DNA from 4 places in the Paenibacillus sp. FSL H7-0357 genome. Region 2 is predicted to be linked to each of the others. Evidence: riboswitches for the same ligand, from Rfam matches in the RefSeq annotation. Region 2 holds a riboswitch; each other region holds the start of a gene.
What was found. A riboswitch is a leader RNA that binds a small molecule or an ion and turns the genes downstream of it on or off. The one in region 2 is predicted to bind cyclic di-AMP.
Positions count from the first base shown of each region.

Region 1: another riboswitch for cyclic di-AMP. It lies ahead of H70357_RS00505 (C40 family peptidase); the one in region 2 lies ahead of H70357_RS18875 (APC family permease).
Region 3: another riboswitch for cyclic di-AMP. It lies ahead of H70357_RS02585 (hypothetical protein); the one in region 2 lies ahead of H70357_RS18875 (APC family permease).
Region 4: another riboswitch for cyclic di-AMP. It lies ahead of H70357_RS00140 (resuscitation-promoting factor); the one in region 2 lies ahead of H70357_RS18875 (APC family permease).

Region 1 is NZ_CP009241.1:101,769-106,777, reverse strand. Features, by position in the region: gene H70357_RS00515 (M1 family metallopeptidase) at 1-1,350, shown strand, start outside; gene H70357_RS00510 (hypothetical protein) at 1,362-2,192, shown strand; cyclic di-AMP (ydaO/yuaA leader) riboswitch at 2,413-2,551, shown strand; gene H70357_RS00505 (C40 family peptidase) at 2,609-3,037, shown strand; cyclic di-AMP (ydaO/yuaA leader) riboswitch at 3,423-3,565, shown strand; gene H70357_RS00500 (C40 family peptidase) at 3,571-4,062, shown strand; gene H70357_RS00495 (GNAT family N-acetyltransferase) at 4,324-4,830, shown strand; gene H70357_RS00490 (c-type cytochrome) at 4,937-5,009, shown strand, end outside.
Region 2 is NZ_CP009241.1:4,353,995-4,359,003, reverse strand. Features, by position in the region: gene H70357_RS18890 (ATP-binding protein) at 1-1,378, shown strand, start outside; gene H70357_RS18885 (DsbA family protein) at 1,486-2,214, shown strand; gene H70357_RS18880 (disulfide oxidoreductase) at 2,214-2,645, shown strand; cyclic di-AMP (ydaO/yuaA leader) riboswitch at 2,873-3,032, shown strand; gene H70357_RS18875 (APC family permease) at 3,158-4,975, shown strand.
Region 3 is NZ_CP009241.1:577,109-582,117, reverse strand. Features, by position in the region: gene H70357_RS02605 (ThuA domain-containing protein) at 1-87, opposite strand, end outside; gene H70357_RS02600 (SDR family NAD(P)-dependent oxidoreductase) at 127-849, opposite strand; gene ytxJ (bacillithiol system redox-active protein YtxJ) at 1,045-1,371, shown strand; gene H70357_RS02590 (glutaredoxin family protein) at 1,368-1,610, shown strand; gene H70357_RS02585 (hypothetical protein) at 1,708-2,124, opposite strand; cyclic di-AMP (ydaO/yuaA leader) riboswitch at 2,230-2,418, opposite strand; cyclic di-AMP (ydaO/yuaA leader) riboswitch at 2,840-3,022, shown strand; gene H70357_RS02580 (hypothetical protein) at 3,147-3,656, shown strand; gene H70357_RS02575 (hypothetical protein) at 3,685-4,137, shown strand; gene H70357_RS02570 (hypothetical protein) at 4,215-4,403, opposite strand; gene H70357_RS02565 (ABC transporter permease) at 4,666-5,009, opposite strand, start outside.
Region 4 is NZ_CP009241.1:28,228-33,236, reverse strand. Features, by position in the region: gene rsmA (16S rRNA (adenine(1518)-N(6)/adenine(1519)-N(6))-dimethyltransferase RsmA) at 1-778, opposite strand, end outside; gene rnmV (ribonuclease M5) at 775-1,326, opposite strand; gene H70357_RS00140 (resuscitation-promoting factor) at 1,479-2,639, opposite strand; cyclic di-AMP (ydaO/yuaA leader) riboswitch at 2,930-3,157, opposite strand; gene H70357_RS00135 (TatD family hydrolase) at 3,356-4,126, opposite strand; gene H70357_RS00130 (HD domain-containing protein) at 4,181-5,009, opposite strand, start outside.

The sequences.
Region 1 (5,009 bases), 3.4 Mb from region 2:
CAATGGTTTCCCAAACTGAGCGTCTATGAACCTGCCGGTACCCGGGGTGTACAAGAGGAAGGCTGGAATCTGCACCAATATCACGGAACATCCGAATTTTACAGCGATTTCGGTATCTACAATGTAACCATCTCCGTCCCCCCCAATTATATCGTTGGCGCAAGCGGGTTCCCGGTCAAGAGCGCCAAGCTGAAGCAAGATCAGAAGGTGTACCAATTTTATGCGGATGATGTACATGACTTCGCCTGGGCCGCTTCTCCGGACTTTGTGGTAGCCGAGGAGGCCTTCTCTACAGACCATGTACCTGGCGTGAGAATCAAGCTTTATCTGGACCCGCTGCATAAACATCTGCAGGAGCGTTATTTCCAGGCAGCGAAGGCCGCCCTGACCAACTTCAGCAAATGGTACGGACCTTATCCTTACTCTACATTATCCATCGTCGTACCTCCCAAAGAGGGCAACGGCGCCGGCGGGATGGAATATCCCACACTGGTTACTGCTTTTGGCGCAGCTGAGGCTTCTCCAGGGACCTCTCTGGAGCGCACGGTCATTCATGAGATCGGCCATCAATATTTCTACGGGATGTTAGCCAGCAATGAATTCGAGGAGGCCTGGCTGGACGAAAGCTTCACTTCCTACGCCGAAGACAGGCTGATGGAGCAGGAGTATGGGGTATCATCCAATCATGTCCTGCAGGCCAGCCTGGTGACATCCTCCCAGCCGCTTGACCTGGAAACCTGGAAATACACTCCTGCCGATTCCTATGCCAGAAATGTGTACATCCGCGGCAAGCTGGTGCTGAAGGATATCGAACAGCAGGTCGGAACCAAGACGATGGATACCCTAATGGCGGCCTATACCCGTAAGTTCCGCTTCCGGCATCCTTCTACCGCTGACTTCCAGAAAATCGTGGAGAAGGTGACCAAAAAATCCTGGCAAGCCTACTTCGACCAATATGTATACAGCGGCGGTTCTCCGGATTTTTCGATTGATCATATTAAAATCTCTGACCCTAAAAAAGAGGGCGGCGATGATAATGCCCGTTACGAAAGCTCAGTAGCGGTCAGCAATAAAGGAAATCAGTATGGTGACGTCCCGATAAAGTTCACCTTCCTGGATGGCTATACCGTCCAGCAGTTTTGGAATGGAACAGAGAAGGAAACCACCTTTCAGCTAGCCTACAAAGCGCCTCTTTTGTCCGCAGAGATTGATCCGGATCACTCCATTCTGCTGGAGAGTAAGCATCTCAACAATTTTAGACTGGCGGAGCTGGAGCGAAAGACGCTCTCCCGCTGGACGCTTAGTGCAACGAAGCTGCTTGAAACCCTGCTCGGAACTCTTGTCTGGTGAGGTGAAGGATTGTGAAAAGATCGATAACCCGCGGCTGGTACAGCATGAAAGAGCAATTTTATATTCTGATTCTGCTTTTTATCTATCGGCTGCTTTGGGGCTATTTCCTGTACAGATTCGTCAGGTCAGCCCTCATCCCGGTGCTGCTCCGTTATCCCGATACACACGCCGGCGGCAGCGGAATAGGCAGATTGCTGTATTATATCGAAGGACAGACTGCATTGGGCACAGACCCCGGGGTGCTGCGCTGGCTCTGGCTGCTGCTGGCCCTCTCAGCGCTACGGCTGCTATGCTCCCCCTTTATCCGTGCAGGGCTGCTGCATGAGCTGCACCAGGAGCGCAAAGGGGAGCGGGGAATGTTCTTTTTTCCCGGAATGAAGCTTTACGGACTCCCCGTACTGCTGTTCAGTCTAGCGGAATGGCTTCTGGCCGCAGCACCGCTGTATTGGCTTCTCCCCAAAATGTACGGGCTTCTCCTCAGCGGTATTCTCGATTATACCCTGCTGCTGAGACTGGTTCCTTATGTTCTGGCCTGGCTCCTGTACTTCTACCTGATCCGCATTCTGCTGCTGTACATGCAGTTTGGCTTCACCGGAGGAACAGGCATGTTCTCTTCCTTGCTGGTTGGCCTTAGGGTAATCCTCCCTTCCACCTGTATATCTGCACTGTTCGGCGCCGGCGGCCTGCTTCTGCTGCTGCTCTCCGGAGTGACCGCACTTTTCTGTCCAGGCCTGCCCGCACTGCTGTTCCGGCAATTTTCACCGCTTCCCTCAACGCTGTTCAAAATGTGGAGCATAGCGGGGCAGTATCACCTTTGGTGCAGCAAAACATTTCCACAATAATTACGCCAGTCCCTTGGCATAATAGAAGAGTCACTGCCCCAGATAAAGGGCGGGACTCTTCTTTTGGTTACAACGTGATTTAGGGTATTTGCAAAACTGTAAATCCTCTGGTACAATGATGCCTGTACCAGTAGTAACAACTTTGTAATCTTTTGAAACTAATTTGAAGTAAATGAATGTGCCTTTAAGCATTTAACCTTGTCGATACGTCACTGTTTCGGTGCATAAAACGCCAAATTCCCGGCACCGGGAAGTGGGGGAACCATATTTTGGGTGAATTGATCTCGCTTTAGAGGGGTCATAGGGGAACCTTCTACCGAATCCTTAAGCTAACCTCGCAGGCCTTGGAAGGAGTACATCTTTTGAAAAGTCATAATTTTAAGAAGAAATGCACCGCAGCAGCATTAGGGCTAGTGATGGTGTTCACGCTTGGAGCAGGGAGCGCTTTCGCCGACTCCAGAATGGATACGGTTATTACAAAAACACTGGGAACGACGTATAAAACCGGAGGCATAAGCACTGCCGGCTTTGATTGTTCTGGATTCACCAAATATGTATTTAAGAATGTTGGCCTTACCTTGCCCCGCACTTCCAAAGCACAATTCAGCGTTGGAACCGCCGTATCACGGAATAACCTCCGTTCCGGCGACCTGGTATTCTTCAATACCCTTGGCAATGGAGTCTCCCATGTCGGCATTTATGTCGGCAACGGAAAATTCGCCCAATCCTCTTCATCCCGTGGTGTAACTATCAGTTCAATGAGTCAATCCTACTGGGCCAACCGCTACGTTGGAGCCAAACGAGTAATGAGCACAACAGCTTACAAAGCTATCGCTTACGATTGACATCCCTCAGGAATTTCATCCTCCAATAAATAATTGTAACTTATAGAGATCCGGAAACTGATTATTGCCGTAATCATTTCCGGGTTTTTCCTTTTTGTCTTCCTTATTCTACCTTTTACACGTATTTGAGGTCTGTGAAACACCTTTTTACTAAAAATCCCAACAAATCTAAGTTAAAGCTTACTCAGCGCGTAAATATAAGACCTTTTTAGCAAAGATAACTCTTAAAAAGCGTAAATATTATGCATTAATATGTTTTAAGTGATTGCCAACTGGCGAAGTCTTTGTTACAATTATCGCAGTGAGTTTTTAGTAACATTTTTGTAATTATTGAATCGGGTTTTACAAAGGTTTTGTCATGTATTGGTTAACAAGCTAATCCTAATCAACAGTCATGCCGAGTTCCCTAACCATTAGGGAAACGGGGGAACCGATTTTGGGTGAATTGACCTCCTATTCACAGAGGGGTCATAGGGGACCTTCAACCGAACCCTTAAGCTAACCTCGTAGGCATTTGGAAGGGGTATTCACTTTTGAAGAAGAAGTTAGCAGCAGCAGTACTTAGCTTTTCCATTATGCTTACCATCGGAGCAGGAAGCGCTTTCGCGGATTCCAAAATGGATAAAGTCATCGACAAGACCATCGGAAGTAAATACGTATCCGGCGGTGTATCGACCAACGGCTTTGATTGCTCCGGATTTACAATGTACGTTTTTGATAAGATCGGTATCAATTTGCCACACCAATCCGGTTCCCAATACCAAATGGGTACTGCCATTTCCCGGGATGATCTGAGAGCGGGAGATCTTGTATTTTATAATACAAGCGGTAAAGGTGTATCCCACGTCGGCATTTATGTCGGTGAGGGCAAATTCGCACATGCTTCATCCTCCCGTGGTGTAACCATCAGCACGATGAGTGACAGCTACTACGTCAACCGCTACGTTGGCGCCAAACGGATCATGAGTACAGATGCTTACCAATCCGTTACTTCTGATTCCCAAGACAATGATGACGTGCAATAAGTTGTCGTAAAACGGGCACTCTTCCATGATTTTTGCCGAAATCTGGAGGGGGCCTGTTTTTTTTGTCTATAAAATTACTTACCCCTCTCAATATCCGCAAAACATAAATCTCCCCCAAATTTCCTCCATTTTATAAAATATTTTTACTACTTTGTCAAGTTTCCGCCTTTCAGAAAATTTCTGAGTCGAATCAGGCCAGTTATGGATATAATTAGGTATAGCTAGTGCTGTTGCTCCCCATGAAAGGAGGCCGGTGGCCTTATGATTAGCTCCCCCGTTACATTCCATGTAGTTCCCATGGAGATCAGCCATGCCGAAGATATCGCCGCATGGAATTACAAAGCGCCTTATAATATTTACGAATGGATGCCTTGGTCCCAAATGGAGGCGCTTGGCATTGAATTTGGCGATCCAGAGCTACGCAGAGACCAGTATGTTTCCGTGGTCAACGGGCAAGGCATCCTTTGCGGCTTTGCGCAGTTGTTTCCGATGGAGGGTGTCGTCAGGCTGGGTATTGGAATGCGCCCCGAACTTTGCGGACACGGTCTTGGCCACATTTTCATGGAAGCCATCGTTCAGGCCGCGCTGAAGCGTTATCCCGAGCGGGAGATTGATCTGGAAGTATTGACCTGGAACCAGCGGGCGATCCGAACCTACCAAAAATGCGGCTTCATGATCACGGATACTTATGAACGCCTTACTCCAACCGGAAATAAGCCATTTTATTGCATGGTCTATGATAAACAACACAACGTCCCATTAAATTGAAAATTTCAGTGTTGAAATCGTCCACTTTTTTGACACAAATGCTATGATAACGCTTCACCATCCTATATAATGTAGGAAGCAGCTTACATGGAGGGGACGGATGAAGATGCAGAAATGGATCATGGGCGGTTTGTTTTTCGCAGCCTGTGCCTTTGCGGTAGTGCTCTTGTTCACACTAC
Region 2 (5,009 bases):
TACCCTGACTGGAGCATTGACCGGTACACATTATGCAGCGATGGCGGGTGTTTCTTTCATTTCCTCAGATCGCGTTACCTATGCCGGGGATGCTCTGTTTCTGGAGGATTCACTGCTCGGGATGATTCTTGGAGGTTCATTTATAGCCATTGTAGCGGTTGTATTGGCACTTTTGTACAGGGACCGGAAGCGTGTAATCATCTCGGCAAAATTTAACGAGCAACGTTATGTAGCGTTGTTTGAGTTCAGTCCGGATATAGTGCTCTGTATCGACCCGGTACGCAAGAAGATTGTAAGCGCAAATCCGGCATTACGGCAGACGACTGGTTACGGTAAAGAAGAACTGAGAGATTACAAAAATATAATGTACAGCCTTGAAGATGAAATTGCACTTAAGGAGGCAGTGAAGCGGGCATCGTTAGGGCATTCGGCGAAGCTGGAGCTCATGGTGAGAATGAAAAATGGAGTCAGGCTAATTTGCAGTGCAACGGTTTTTCCGCTGGTAAATGAGAAGGAGCGGTTTGTCTATATCGTTGCCGAAGATGTGACTGCGCTTGCCCTGTTTCAGCAGGAGCTGATTATTGCCAAAGAAGCGGCTGAAAGTGCTGCCCGGATGAAAAGCGAATTTCTGGCTACTATGAGCCATGAAATCAGAACGCCGTTAAACGGGATCATCGGAATAAATCAGCTGCTCGCTGACGAGATTCATCATCAGGAGCACCAGGATCTGTTAAAGCTGCAAAATAGAAGCAGTCATGCCTTGCTCAATGTGATTAGTGATATTCTGGATATTTCCCGCTTGGAGGCTGACGGCCTGCAGCTGCATAGGGAGCCTTTTCAGCTGTCAGTGCTGCTCAGGGAATGTATGAATCTGTACGAGGTCGTATGTAAGGAGAAAGCATTAAATCTCACACTCCAGGTTGCACCGGCCATCCCTGACTATTTAGTTGGAGACAGCGCTCGAATCCGGCAAATTCTTGTGAATTTGATTGGAAATTCCGTTAAATTCACCCATACAGGTGAGATTAACGTAGTAGTGGAACTGTGCCGTACGGAGGGGAACTCAGAACAATTGCAGTTTAGAGTGAAAGATACAGGCATCGGCATTCCACCCGACAAGCTCCCGCTGCTGTTTCAGCCCTTCTCCCAGGCGGATGCCTCTCACAGCCGGAAATACCCCGGAACGGGGCTTGGGCTAGCTATCTGCAAGAAGCTGATTGATTTGATGAACGGTACGATATGGGTCGATTCCCCGCAGGATGGAAAGACGGAATTCATCTTTAGAATCCCCCTGCATCCGATGGACCAGGCTAAGGAACAGCTTTTCAGCAAGGAAGGAGAGACTCCGAACAGTAAGTTGAAAACAAAGGCGGTGTGAGCTGAAGTTTGTTATGGAAGTTTGCCAAAGAGAGAACTTTAATTATATAATTTTAAATTATATGACTTTCATTACCCGGGTCCTGAGTGGACGGAAAGGAACTCTCTTTGAGCAAAAACAAACGAAACAGTGCCGCGGCTCCCCAACAGAGCAAGCAGGAGAAGCGCAGGGCAGAACAGGAAAAGCAGAAGCAAAAAACGAGAATTCTGATCTTCAGCACAGTAGCAGCAGTTATCATTATCTTTGTCGCTCTAATCATGCTGATTCCAAAAGGGAACTCTGACTTTAATTACAGCGAGATGCACAGACTTGGAAAAGAGGATGCTCCAGTCAAAATTGTCGAATTCGGGGATTATAAATGTCCGGCGTGTTCAGACTTTACCGGTACCATCAAACCTCAGCTTGTTGAAAAATACGTAACTCCGGGCAAAGCGGCCTTTTACTTCGTAAATATGGCCTTTATCGGACCGGATTCCGAAACAGCTTCATTAGCAGCTTTGTCTGTCTATCATCAGAACAGTGAAGCTTTCTGGACCTATTATGACGCAATCTATGCTAATCAGGGCGAGGAGAGCGAAGAGTGGGCGACCGCTGATTACCTGGTAAGCCTGGCGCAGAAAGAGAACCTGCCGATAGATTTTGACCTCTTGCGTAAAGACATTGAGGAACGCACCTATGAAAGTGAACTGCAGAGAGATATGAAGCTGGCCGAAGACAGCAAAGTGACCTCTACTCCTACTGTATTTGTTAATGGAGTCAAGGTAGACAAGGCTTTTGATATCAAAGCCATCGACTCGCAGGTGCAAATCGCCCTTGATTCGGCGGATGCCAAATGATGAAATTCTCTACCTTCTGCAGACGCCACTGCCTGTATCTGGCCTGGTTTGTTTCCGTAATTGCAGTAGCAGGAAGCTTGTATCTTAGTGAAGTGCTGCATTATGAACCCTGCAGGCTATGCTGGTTCCAGCGTATCTTTATGTATCCTCAGCTGATTCTGCTCGGAATTGCCACGTACCGGGGAGATAAACGCATCATTCCTTATGTGCTGCCTTTATGTCTGATAGGCGGGAGCATCTCCCTGTACCATTACGCAGAGCAGAAAATTCCTGCACTCAGTAAAATTTTGCCATGCAAAATTGGTGTACCCTGCAATGAGGATTATTTGAACTTTTTAGGGTTCATTACGGTACCTCTGCTTGCGTTGATTGCTTTTGCTCTAATCGCAATTTTGCTCTGGACCGGGCGCCAAGAAGAGGCAGCAGAATAAGAAAAGGCTTTGCAGAATTTAGAGCATAAATATTTCCTTAATTTCTGTCACAATTAACATCCAAAACACTCAAAAATCACGGAACGCTGGGATAATGAAAGAGAATGAAAGATCCACTTATCCCCGATCTTGGATTTGAGCTTTTTGGATGTTTTTTCATTCTTTTTTCATTTTTTTCACCGCTTTACTGAAAAGCTATTGTAGACTATTATTAGTCCTTGTGAGAAGTTGAATATGCGCTGAATTTTCCGCAAGGAAAAACGGGGGAACCAAACTTGACGGCAACGTCAATGGGGTGAATCGGAGGCAGGTCAGTATGACCGGAACCGTAGGGCTACCACAGCCCGAATCCGCCAGCTAACCTCGTAAGCAAGGGTGGGATAATGAGCATGCGTAAGCATGCGGATCATTTCCGTATGCTTATTTTTGTGCCTGCATTTATGAAACCTGCCAATGAAAACGGCGCGCGGTATTACCGTTTCAACTCAACAAAGAGAGGAACTGTTACTACAATGGTAAGCAAGGTAAAACGACTATTGATCGGGCGTCCGATGAAGTCGAACGAACTCGATCATGAAAAGTTATCCAAGGTGAAAGCACTGGCTGTTCTGTCTTCCGATGCACTCTCGTCTGTGGCCTACGGAACGGAGCAAATTCTGATTGTACTGGTGGCCGCGGGCTTCACCGCCATCTGGTATTCATTGCCGATTGCATTAGCCGTATTGGGCCTGCTGGCCATCCTTATTTTTTCCTATCGCCAGACCATCTTTGCCTATCCGCAAGGCGGCGGAGCGTATATCGTGGCAAAAAGCAATCTGGGCGTTCCTACCGGCCTCTTGGCTGGCGGCTCTTTATTGGTAGATTACATTCTTACGGTTGCAGTTAGTGCTTCAGCGGGAACGGATGCGATCACATCGGCCTTTCCGAGTCTTCATAATCATACTGTACTTATTGCAGTCTCCGTCATTCTGATCTTGACGATTATCAATCTCCGCGGGGTGACGGAGTCCGCTTCATTTATTGCCATCCCGGTGTATCTGTTCGTGGTTTCTATCTTTGTACTCATCATTGCCGGGGTGTACAAATATATTACAGGCGGCGCTCATGCCGAAATCCCGGAAATCGGTTCCGCCGTTTCCAATGTCAGCCTGTTCCTATTACTCAAAGCCTTCAGTTCCGGTTGTTCGGCACTGACCGGGGTAGAAGCGGTATCGAATGCCATTCCGAACTTCAAAGCTCCAGCGGAAAAAAACGCCGCCAAAACCTTGATGCTGATGGGAGGCATCCTCGGATTGATGTTCACCGGCATTACGCTGCTGGCATACTGGTATGGGATTACTCCTAATGAGAAATCCACCGTCGTGTCGCAAATTGCCGAATCTACGTTTGGCCGGGGCGGTTTGTACTTTTTCATCCAAGGGATAACAGCCGTCATCTTGTTCCTGGCGGCGAATACAGCTTACTCGGCGTTTCCGCTGCTTGCGTTCATGTTCGCCAAAGATAAATATTTGCCTCATGCCTTCATGGTCCGGGGAGACCGCCTGGGCTTCTCTAATGGTATTATCTTTCTCGGAGTATTGTCGGCTGTGCTTGTAGCTGCTTTCCACGGAAATACAGAAGGGCTGATTCCGCTGTATGCAGTCGGAGTATTTATCCCTTTTACGCTGTCGCAGCTTGGCATGATGGTGCACTGGTTCAAAACAAAGCCGAAAGGCTGGCAGAATAAATTTGTAGTCAATACAATCGGTATGCTGACTACCCTGACGATTACGCTTATCTTTATCATTACCAAGTTTTCCAGCGTGTGGATGGCCTTCATCTTCCTGCCGGTTGTCATGTTCGTATTCCACCGCATTCACCGTCATTATATGAATATAGCTGATCAGCTTCGTATATGTCCTGCTACGGATAAACCGTTGATTAAAGGAAGTACCGTTGTTGTTCCGGTTGCGGGTGTGACACGCGCTGTGCTGCATTCGATCAGTTATGCGAAGTCGTTAACAGATAATGTGGTGGCAGTCTACGTTGGTTTTGATGAAGAGGAGATTCACAAGATGGAGCAAAAATGGGAGGAATGGAACCCGGGTGTACGCCTGATCGTGCTTCGTTCCCGTTACCGCAGCATTATCCGCCCACTGGTGAAATTTATCGATACCGTAGAGTGGAAGACCGCTACTACAGACCATATTACCGTATTAATTCCACAGTTCATTACCAAACATTGGTGGCAGGCGATCCTGCATAATCAGACCAGCCTGTTCATTCGTTCTTATCTAATGAATCAAAAAGATATAGTTGTAGCAACAGTGCCCTATCATTTGCACAAATAGGCAGATAAATATGGTTAGCAGAGGTTGTTTCCGT
Region 3 (5,009 bases), 3.8 Mb from region 2:
GCGCTTAATCTCATGATCCACACCGGCAAAAGGATGGTATTTCACCTCACTGTAGCTGCCAAGTGCAAGTGCTTTCCATTCAGACATGTTCTTCCCGCCTCTCTTCCTGCTTCTCTTAGTGTATAGTTACCAGGGCCACGCATTGCCGTCCAGGTCGAGATAAGCCGGCTCCTCACCCATATACTTCTTGTGCTCCTGCACGATATTCATAATCTTACGCGCCGACTCTTCAGGAGGAATAGGTGCCTCCAGAGCCTTCTCACCATTCATATAGGACTGCAGCCAGCCGGGGTGAAAGACCATAACCTGCCCGCCCATCACCTTCAAATGGTTGTGCATCAGGGAGGACTGCATATTAAGCGCTGCTTTGGACATACAGTATCCGTACATATTAATCCGTTTGTTCCGGCCAATGCTTCCGGCTTCTGAGGAGATATTAACAATCAATTTCTGCTTGCTCTGCATTAACAGGCCCATCAATTCATTACTGACCCTCAAAGAACCAAGCGTGTTTACATTATAAATGTGAGCCATGGCTTCATCGTCCATATCAACAAGCATCGTGGCATCATCAGCTCTATGAATAATACCGGCATTATTGATAATCATATCAACATGAGCGGTACTGCCCGAAATGCTGCGTGCCGCTTGCTTGACACTCTCACGGTCGCCGATATCCAGCGGGATCAGAGTTAATCGGTCCGGGTACTGCTTTTTCAGTGCGTCCAGCGATTCCGACTCCTTCATATACTGACCGGCAAATACGGAATATTTGTTCTCTAGAAGCCAGCTTGCCAGAAAAAAACCTAAACCACGGTCAGCACCGGTAACAAAAGCAACCCTTTTCATGATTATGGACACACCCTTTACGATTCTTCAGAATACACGCGGCATCTCTCTCACATTAGCATGGCAGTCACGTTTTTTCAACGTCCTTCATGGGACTGTAATTCCGCTGAAAGAGGTGCTCTAACTTCCTTTTGATTTAATTTTGAACTATGTTACAATCGTAGTTACAAGTACTTATAGGAAGGTGAGATACCGATGTCTATCCAACAACTTCATACTCTGGAAGAACTGCAGCAATATGTTGCTCAACCAGGTAAAAAACTGCTTTTCAAGCATAGCACTACCTGCCCGATCAGCGCCAAGGCCAACGAGGAATTCACAGCCTATACGCAAGGCTCCGAGACTCCAGCTGCCATTGTCCATGTGATTGAAGACCGTCCGCTGTCCAATCAGATTGCCGAAGATTTCGGGATCAAGCATGAATCTCCGCAGATCTTCCTGCTCGAAGACGGCGAAGTGCGCTGGAACACCTCCCATTGGAAAATCACCCGGGACGCCATCAAGGCAGCTGTGAGCCAATGAGCCAGCCGGTTATTGTCTATTCCACCACAGGATGCAGCGACTGTAATCAAGTGAAACAGTGGCTGACCGAGCAAGATGTTAGCTTCGAGGTGCGTGATGTTATGACAAGTACAGTGTATCAGGAAGAAGTCGAGAAGCTGGGCTTCATGGGTGTGCCTGTTACTGTGTACGAAGGCCGCGCAGTCAAAGGCTTCAACGTTTCCGAACTTAAGGAGCTTATTGGAGCAACTGCTGAATAATTCATAGCGTGAGGCATATAAATATTTATATTTTGAAAAAGGCATCTCCTTGGACCTCTGTCCAGGGGATGCCTTTTATTTGCCATTTTATATGGCCTTATCCTGGATTCGTTGAGACATCCGCCAGAAAAGAGACATTTCCGCTGTGGGAATAGATGACGGAATCCGCTCCAAGTCCTTTATAGACCAGTCTGGGATTCATCGAAGTCGTAATTACGTATATTGGTTTTGTCGTCCAGGTCCGGCACATCTGGATATACCGGCAGCATAAGGTCACACTGCTCTCGAACAGAAATACTCTGCCTACCGGAAAAGAGGGGCGGAACCATGTATTCTGATGATGTGTATCCACCACAAGATTGACCTCGATTCCCAGCTCCTCCAGACGCCGCTTCTCCGCCGCATTGTTGGCGATTCCTGCGATCTTGTAGCCTCTGAACTTTAAGATTTTGATAAAATGCTCCCCCGCTTTAGTCGGAGCGTTAATGAGTACATATTCTTCCGAATTCGCCATATCTTCCTCTCCTCCGGCCTAGGACTTCCATTCATTTCTCGTACGAACACAGCAAAAAACCACAAAGGAATTCCCTCTGTGGTCCAATTAGCGGTCACATTGTGCTCATCCTCTCTAATACGCTTACGAGGTTAGCTGTCGGATTCGGGCAGTGAGAGTCGCCCTACCTGTATCCATGCGAGCATTCTCTCGCACTTTCACAGGATTCACCCCATAACCGGCTCCGACTCTCACATCGGCTGCCGATTGTTGGTTCCCCCGCTTTCCATAACGGAAATTAAGCGGACTGCGTATTCGATTGTGTAGTAAACAGAAGTAATCATACTCTGGCGGTCACGGCCTTGTAAACCGCCAAACCTGCCAAAATAATGCATTTAGTAAACCCAATCCAGATCAGGTAGCGCTTACTTAAGCCTCAATCTCATCATTCCTCTTATTTACTCGGCTTATCAACGATTTGCGAAAAAGCATTCAGCGTTGTGATTTTATTCACCCAATGTTGAGTAAATTGCCTTTTGTGCTCTGATCACCCTAATTCAAAAGCAGTCGTATGCACGAGATAAAAAGCCGAAAACCGTTGATAAACACCCTTTTAGCGCATCTTACCGTTTCCTTTGCCAGAATTCCCTGAAAATCGGCTCAGAAGAATGTTTTTTCCTTTTTACAAAGCTCATGCGAAAAGAGTATGATTCGGTTTGAATCCAATGCATGAAATGCAATATGAACGCTGAATTCCCGCAGTGCGGGAAACGGGGGAACCATCAGGCCCGCAGGGCCTTTCCTGGAAGATAAGAATCTTTCTTGGGGTGAATCCGAAGGAGACTGTGGTCTCATTAGGTAGGGCGACTCTCACCGTCCGAATCCGACAGCTAACCCCGTAAGCGACTAGAGAGAACCTTGATCCGCCACGTTTTTGCGCCAGGTGTATTTAAGCCTGTACCAAAACCGCAGCAGAGGTCCTCCTCTGCTGCGGTTTTTTGTGCTGAGGCTGCAGCTTATAAATGGGTAGGAGGGAAAACGAAATGAACCAGCGCAGGCTGTTACGTATAGAAGTGTTTGTATTCGATGCCCCCTGGCCATTCCATCATGCCACGGAGTCATCCGGCAAATGCCGGTATGGTGTGCTGAAGCTTACGTGCAAGGCTGGGTGCAGCTGGGGAGCGGGGATACTGTCTGCGGAAGGCGATCATTTTGACGTCATTAAATGGAGCACCTTTCTGAGAAGTATACGCAATCACAGGCTGGAAGAAGCCATAGAAATTGTACAGCAGCTAGGTGCGCAGTGGGAGCCGGGTCAGCAAGAAATCGTGCAAACGGCCCTGCTGGATTTAAAAGCCAAGCTGCAAGGCAAGGTCGTCACGTCACATCTGCAAATGGTTCCCTATTCCCGTACAGCTGGGGCCGGCGGTACGCCCCCCTTCAGACGGATGTACTATAAACCTTCAAGTTCCCTGCTGCATAAAGGCAGCTGGCAGGAACCGGACATAGCCGAGCTAATGGACAGATCCATCGCTTATTTCTCCATCTTATAATTTCTTATTCAGAAAGGAACGTGAAGACATGCCAGACCCATTATCCCCGGGATGGACAGCTGCCAGCGGGTTTGCGGAATATGTCCAAAAGAACACCGGAAATATTTATGCACTCACCAGTCTGCTGCTGGGAGAGGGTGCCGTTGCTGAAAAGACTGCGATGAAGACCTTCACTGAGCTTTATACCCGGTACCTTCATGATGATTTCATCCCGCAGCCTTTCTCTCTGGATGCGTACCGGGAGTGCATTCAGCAATGCTCCCGGGCTGCAGAGGAGTGCAGCCTCTTTGTTTCCAATGGATTAGCCTGGGAGGATCAGATTGTGCAGGTGTTATGGTACGGCATGCTGCTGCCCCTGCCGGCAATCAGCACCATTCTTGAGCAAAGCGTGCCAGTGCTGAAAACCCGGCTGAGACATGTGCGCGAGCAAATGTGCCGGTTGGAAACGTTGCGGCCTGAAGCAAACTTGTTTGTTGTATAGCTGCGTATGGAATATAGCAACTTGTCAAAGCGCATGAAAAAGCCGCAGCATAGTGCTGCGGCCTTTTCTATTTATACTCAGCTCTTGCCCTTGCCGCCTTTGGCGAATCTCCAGGCCGCTGTACAGCAGCCCAGCAAGCCCACTCCGAGCATTAACGTCTGCAGCACACCCAGCAGGGTAGAGCCCTCTGGCTTAAGCATGCTGCTGAGCAGAATCAGCAGAATTGAAGCTGCGAGGATCGCGGGGATTTGATTGTTTTTTTTCAAGATTACCACTCCTTATTAAATAACATACACCATAAACCTTCACTGATCCAGTTTGGCTCTGAACTCCCGGGGAGCCGCAAAAAAGCCGCGGTTTCCGAACCGCGGCTTCCTCAGTAAAACCTATGATCACTTCTTAGTTTGCGCGTTTAGAATGTCTGCCAAAGATGATTAATGACGCAATCATACCGGCAATGCCCATTCCTGTCAAAAGCCCTTGAATGAAATCAAGCACTCCTCAAAAGGTATATATTGATGATTCCAATTAAATTTTGTAGGCCTTCATCGCTTTTCTGATCTCCTTGATGCTTGGGCGTTTGCCGTACATCAGCACTCCCGTGCGGTAGATCTTGGCGGCCAGCCAGCCGAACAGTAAGGTAGTTGCCAGTAAGATGAGAAGCGAGACCAGAATCTCCCAGGTCGCTACCTCGCCAACACCAATACGCAGCAGCATGCTGAGCGGAGAAGTGAATGGAACAAAGCTTGCTACCTTAACGAGCAGGGTATCCGGGACAGAGATGCTGAACATCGGAAGATATAAATTGACGAAGCCCAGCATAAGAATCGGCATGATCGCCTGGCCCAGGTCCTCGGTACGGCTGACAATGG
Region 4 (5,009 bases), 3.4 Mb from region 2:
CCTCCAGGCGCTCACGGCCTTCTCCCGGGAAGAAGCGGGCCTTGAGATTGTTCGCTATTGTCTTGCGCCGCTGGGTGAAGGAAGCCTGGACCACTTCAAAGAAATGCTTCTCATCAGCCACATCAACTGGAGGACGTTCTCTGACCTTCAGCCGGATTACAGCAGATTCCACATTCGGCTGCGGGATGAAGACCGTACGCGGCACAATACAGACCAGCTCAGGCTCACTGTAGTACTGCACGGCTATGCTGAGGCTTCCATATTCTTTGCCGCCCGGAGAAGCCGCCATACGCTCAGCAACCTCCTTCTGGATCATTACCACGATATTATCCAGCGGAAGTTTCTCCTCCAGCAGTTTCATCAGTATGGGGGTTGTCACATAATACGGCAGGTTGGCAACCACACTTACTTTGTCGACGGTTGCAAAATCCTCTGTGAACAGTTCCTGCAGGTTTACCTTCAGCACATCATCATTGCGGATTTTGACATGCGGGTACGGAGACAATACATCCCGCAGAATCGGAATCAGTCTGCGGTCGATCTCTACAGCAGTCACCGCACCCGCAGCCATGGCCAGCCGTTCAGTAAGCGCTCCGATACCCGGGCCAATCTCCAGGGCGCCCGCAGAGTCAGTTAATTCTGCTGCGTCCACTATTTTATCAAGGATATTCTGGTCGATCAGAAAGTTCTGTCCCAGACTTTTTTTGAACGAAAAACCGTAGCGCTGAATAATTTCTTTGGTCCGTACTGGCGATGAGATCTTGTTATTGCCACTCATGAAGTAATGCCTCCCTGATCAATTTGTGCGAGAGCTCCGGAGAATTCTTCCCGCGTGATGCCAAACATAGCCAGCCGCTTGTATAGCTGTTTGCCGTTACAATACCCGATGCCAAGCAGGTTGCCCAGCGCCATCCTGCGCTCAGCCGCTCGCGAATGCACCAGCATGCCCGCCGCCATAAGATCCTCCAGCCCAATTAGGGCAGGGGCTCCTTCAAAGGAGGTATGTACATGCTGCAGCGCATGACGGATCGCTTCCGGTGATGCATTCTCAACACCGATATCCCCTTTGCGTGTAGCATCCTTCTCCGGGATGAATGCATGCTTGCAGCCTGGCACCTTGGAGGAAACAATCTTGCGGATGCGTTCGCCGGCATGATCGGGATCCGTAAGGATGATCACGCCTCTGCGTTCCATTGCCAGCGCTATCTTGGCGATAACCTTGCGGTCTACCGCTGAACCGCCAGTCTCTATCGTATCGGCCTCCACCGCCCGCTTGACGGCAACCGTATCACTCTTGCCTTCCACCACAATTAATTCCTTAATCATACACGTTGCTCCTTCCTGTAAAACACAAAAAGAAGAGGATTCGCTCCCCTTCTTTTTGGCTAAAGAATGTATAAGTGATGAGCGGTAGCCCGTTCTGTCAGTGCTACACTCACTATAGCTTATAAACCATTAATTTGCAAAAGCGGACCACGTTAATTCAGCTCCGGCTTCACTGGACCGATCACATAAATAGTCCGGGACTTGCGGCCGAAATTACGGGCATGGCTCAGTGAATCGTAATAAACATCTAACTTGTTGCCTTTGATGGCACCGCCGGTATCCTCTGCTCGGCGAAACCCTAATCCCTCAATGTACACCCACCAGCCGATAGGAATTACATTCGGGTCCACAGCTATTGTCCGGCCTTCTGTTACACGTGTGCCAGAAGCCGTGCGGGTCCCAATGCCTGGTTCTTCTGAAGAATAGGCTGTCATCGACACATTTTTGATCATCTTCTTGTATTGGAAATCTACGCCTGCCTTGTGCACGACGTTACTGCTTTTTGCGGAAACTTTGGTTGTTTTGGATGCCGTACTTTTTTTGGAAGTTGTCACAGCAGCTACAACGGGCTTTGGCAGGGGCTTCGTACCAACATAAACAATTTTATGTTTGGTAACCGTCTGTACTTCCTTGCCAATCATGCGCATAGAGACCAGTTCTCCATCTTGGTAGACCTTCTCGATATGCTGGACCATGACGCCTGGTGCGCCTAACTGTGCCACTTTTACGGTCCCCTTGGTCAGGGAAGGATCTGAGGTCTTAATGACCTGGAATGGCAAATTTTGCTTCCGCTCCACAATCTGCTTGTTGATGCGGACAATTTTAATTTCCATGCCGGCCGATACTGTGGTGTCAAGCGAAGGGTATATCTTGTCACTGCTCTCCAGGCTTAAACCCAGTTTGCTAATGGCGTCACCGATAGTGTCTTCGGTGGTGTACAGCGTTTTTGTTGCTCCATCCGCAGTGAGACTAAACTTCTGCGCACGATTGATCACGACACGGTCGCCGTCCTGTATCTCATCACTAAGGCCAATAGATAATTCATCATGCGGCTGCAGCGAAATTTGTTCCTTAGCCAGCACATCACTGAGCAGCGCTTCGCGCGTTTCCAGCGTCTGTGCTTTCCCGTCTATAACTAAAAATATCTCTTTCTTGCTCTGACCGTGTACGTACAGCAGAATGAGCAGCGCGATAACGATTGATACCGCACCTGCAAGCGAAAGTAAGCGAGGATTCACTTGCTTCCACCGTAATGCGAAAGACCTGCTGGATGATTGCGAATCATGGGATACTTCTGGTTGGAATACGCCCACTCTCTCCATCCTCCTTACATAGCCCCGTCGTCAAGTTGTATATCAAGGTGACTGTATGATTGCTGACGAAACTAGGTTTGAGATTGCAACAGGATACGCCCGCATTGCTTCAGCGTTTCCTGCTCATGGATCGCCTGCCCGGCATAATTACTCCAGATACCTGTTATATAACAGTATGCTGGGAACATTCGCATTATTCAAAACAAAAAAAGCCCAAAAAAGAGTTCACAGAGGACTCTTTCGTGGCTTCTCCGGATGTCAGAATACGCGGGAATGTTTATGCACGAGGTTTCCTCTCTTACTTGCGCTTACGGGGTTAGCTGTCGGGTTCGGGCATAAGAGAGACGCCCTATCTTAGGTCACCCGCTCACGGCGGTTGCCCTCAAATTCACCCCAAAGACCACGTGAAGAAATCAAATAAATTCTGCGGCATTTCTGTGTTGTACTCTATGTACGGACATGCGGCAGGCATTATTGGTTCCCCCGTTCTCCATACGGAGACTCAGCGAGACGATCCATGATTCAGTGACTGTCACAGTAACAACAGCTCACTGCACTGAAAAGATGATATCCTGTTTTGATGCATGTTGTAAAGGACGATTCAACCACGTTTACGCAAAAAAATGATTAAAATATTGTAATATTCAGCCGTTTTTAAATTAAAAAAGTTTAATATATCGGCTATACTTCATTTTTCACCGCTTTTACTCCCGATTTCAGACAATCCCAAATCGTTCCAGTGCGTTCGCATACGTAATTTCCGCCAATTCCTGTAAATCAATCCCTTTTATTTCCGCGGCAGCCTCTGCTACTAATCTCACATGTGCGCTCTCATTTCGCTTGCCCCGGAAAGGGTGCGGTGTCAAATAAGGCGAGTCCGTTTCAATCAGCAATCGGTCCAGCGGAGTCTGGGCCAGCACCTCTTTTGGCACTCTGGCGTTCTTGAATGTAATCGGGCCGCCGAAGGATAGGTGAAAGCCTAAATCCAGGCACATTTTGGCTATTTCCCAGCTGCCGGAGAAGGAGTGCATCACTCCGCCTATTTCATCAGCCTTCTCTTCACGAAGAATCCGCACCACATCTTCATGAGCATCACGGTTATGAATGCAAATCGGCATTTTCAGTTCACGGGCCAGTCCGATTTGTTTGCGGAACACTTCATGCTGTACCTCTTTAGGAGAGGTATCCCAGTAGTAATCCAACCCAATTTCTCCGATGGCAACTACTTTTTTATGACTGCACAGTGAGGCAATCCACTCGAGATCCCCGTCCCTCATGTCTATGGCATCCTGCGGATGCCAGCCGACGGCTGCATAGATATAATCATAGGTTTCAGCAAGCTTCATGGTTGTTGGGATTGTTTCCCTGTTAAAGCCAATATTAATCATTTTGGTAACTCCTGCCTCGAGCGCATTGGCGATTACCTTTTCGCGGTCCTCGTCGAATTGTGGAGCATCCAGATGGGTGTGCGTGTCGAACAATTGCATGTTACATCCCCTTTTCTGTCATAATTTCTATGATGAATTCCAAGTATTTTTGGATTACTTTGCAAAGATTTCTGCGATAGAAGAAGGCAGAAATGGAAGGGCTTTCTGCAGCTTATCCTGTGGAAAATACAGGTGATAACGGCCGCGGTGAATTCCGCTGATGGAGCGTACGATATCTGAAACTTCAGAGATCTCCCTCAGTTTGTCATGGCGGTCAAGCAGCAGAATTTGCTTGCTGTCAAAGCCTTGTCCCGGACGAAACACATCATAGGGCAAATCTGTCGGAAAATCAATTTCCAGATCATAATCGGCATCTAGCCCTGCCACGGCAAAGCTGCGGCGTATTTCGTCAATCGTCTCGGAATCAAGGTTCTCCATCTCTACATATTTATACAGTTTACGATGAATAAACCGGCTGCACAAGTCGCTTAACAATTCATCCTTCTCCAAAGTCCACTGCATGAAGGCGGTCTGGATCATAGCTTCGTCCAGCAGCAGATATTGTTCCACCGTAACCTCTCCGCGGAACAAATCACCTAAAGGATCAATCATGAACCGGAATTCATAACCGCTCTGGTACAGCTCTTTGGCTCTGCGGAAAATTTGCCGCAAAATGATTTCGGAACTGCGTGTGACCGGGTGAAAATATACCTGCCAGTACATTTGATAGCGCGACATTAAGTAATCCTCGATGGCGTGCATCCCTGATTCCTTAACCACTACCCTTCCATGGTATGGGCGCAGCATTCTTAGGATCCTGTCAATATCGATCGTCCCATAGTTTACTCCCGTATAGTATGCATCGCGGAGCAGATAATCCATGCGGTCAGCATCCAGAGGGCCGGAAACCAAGTTGACTACAATTTCATGCTCATAAGTTTTG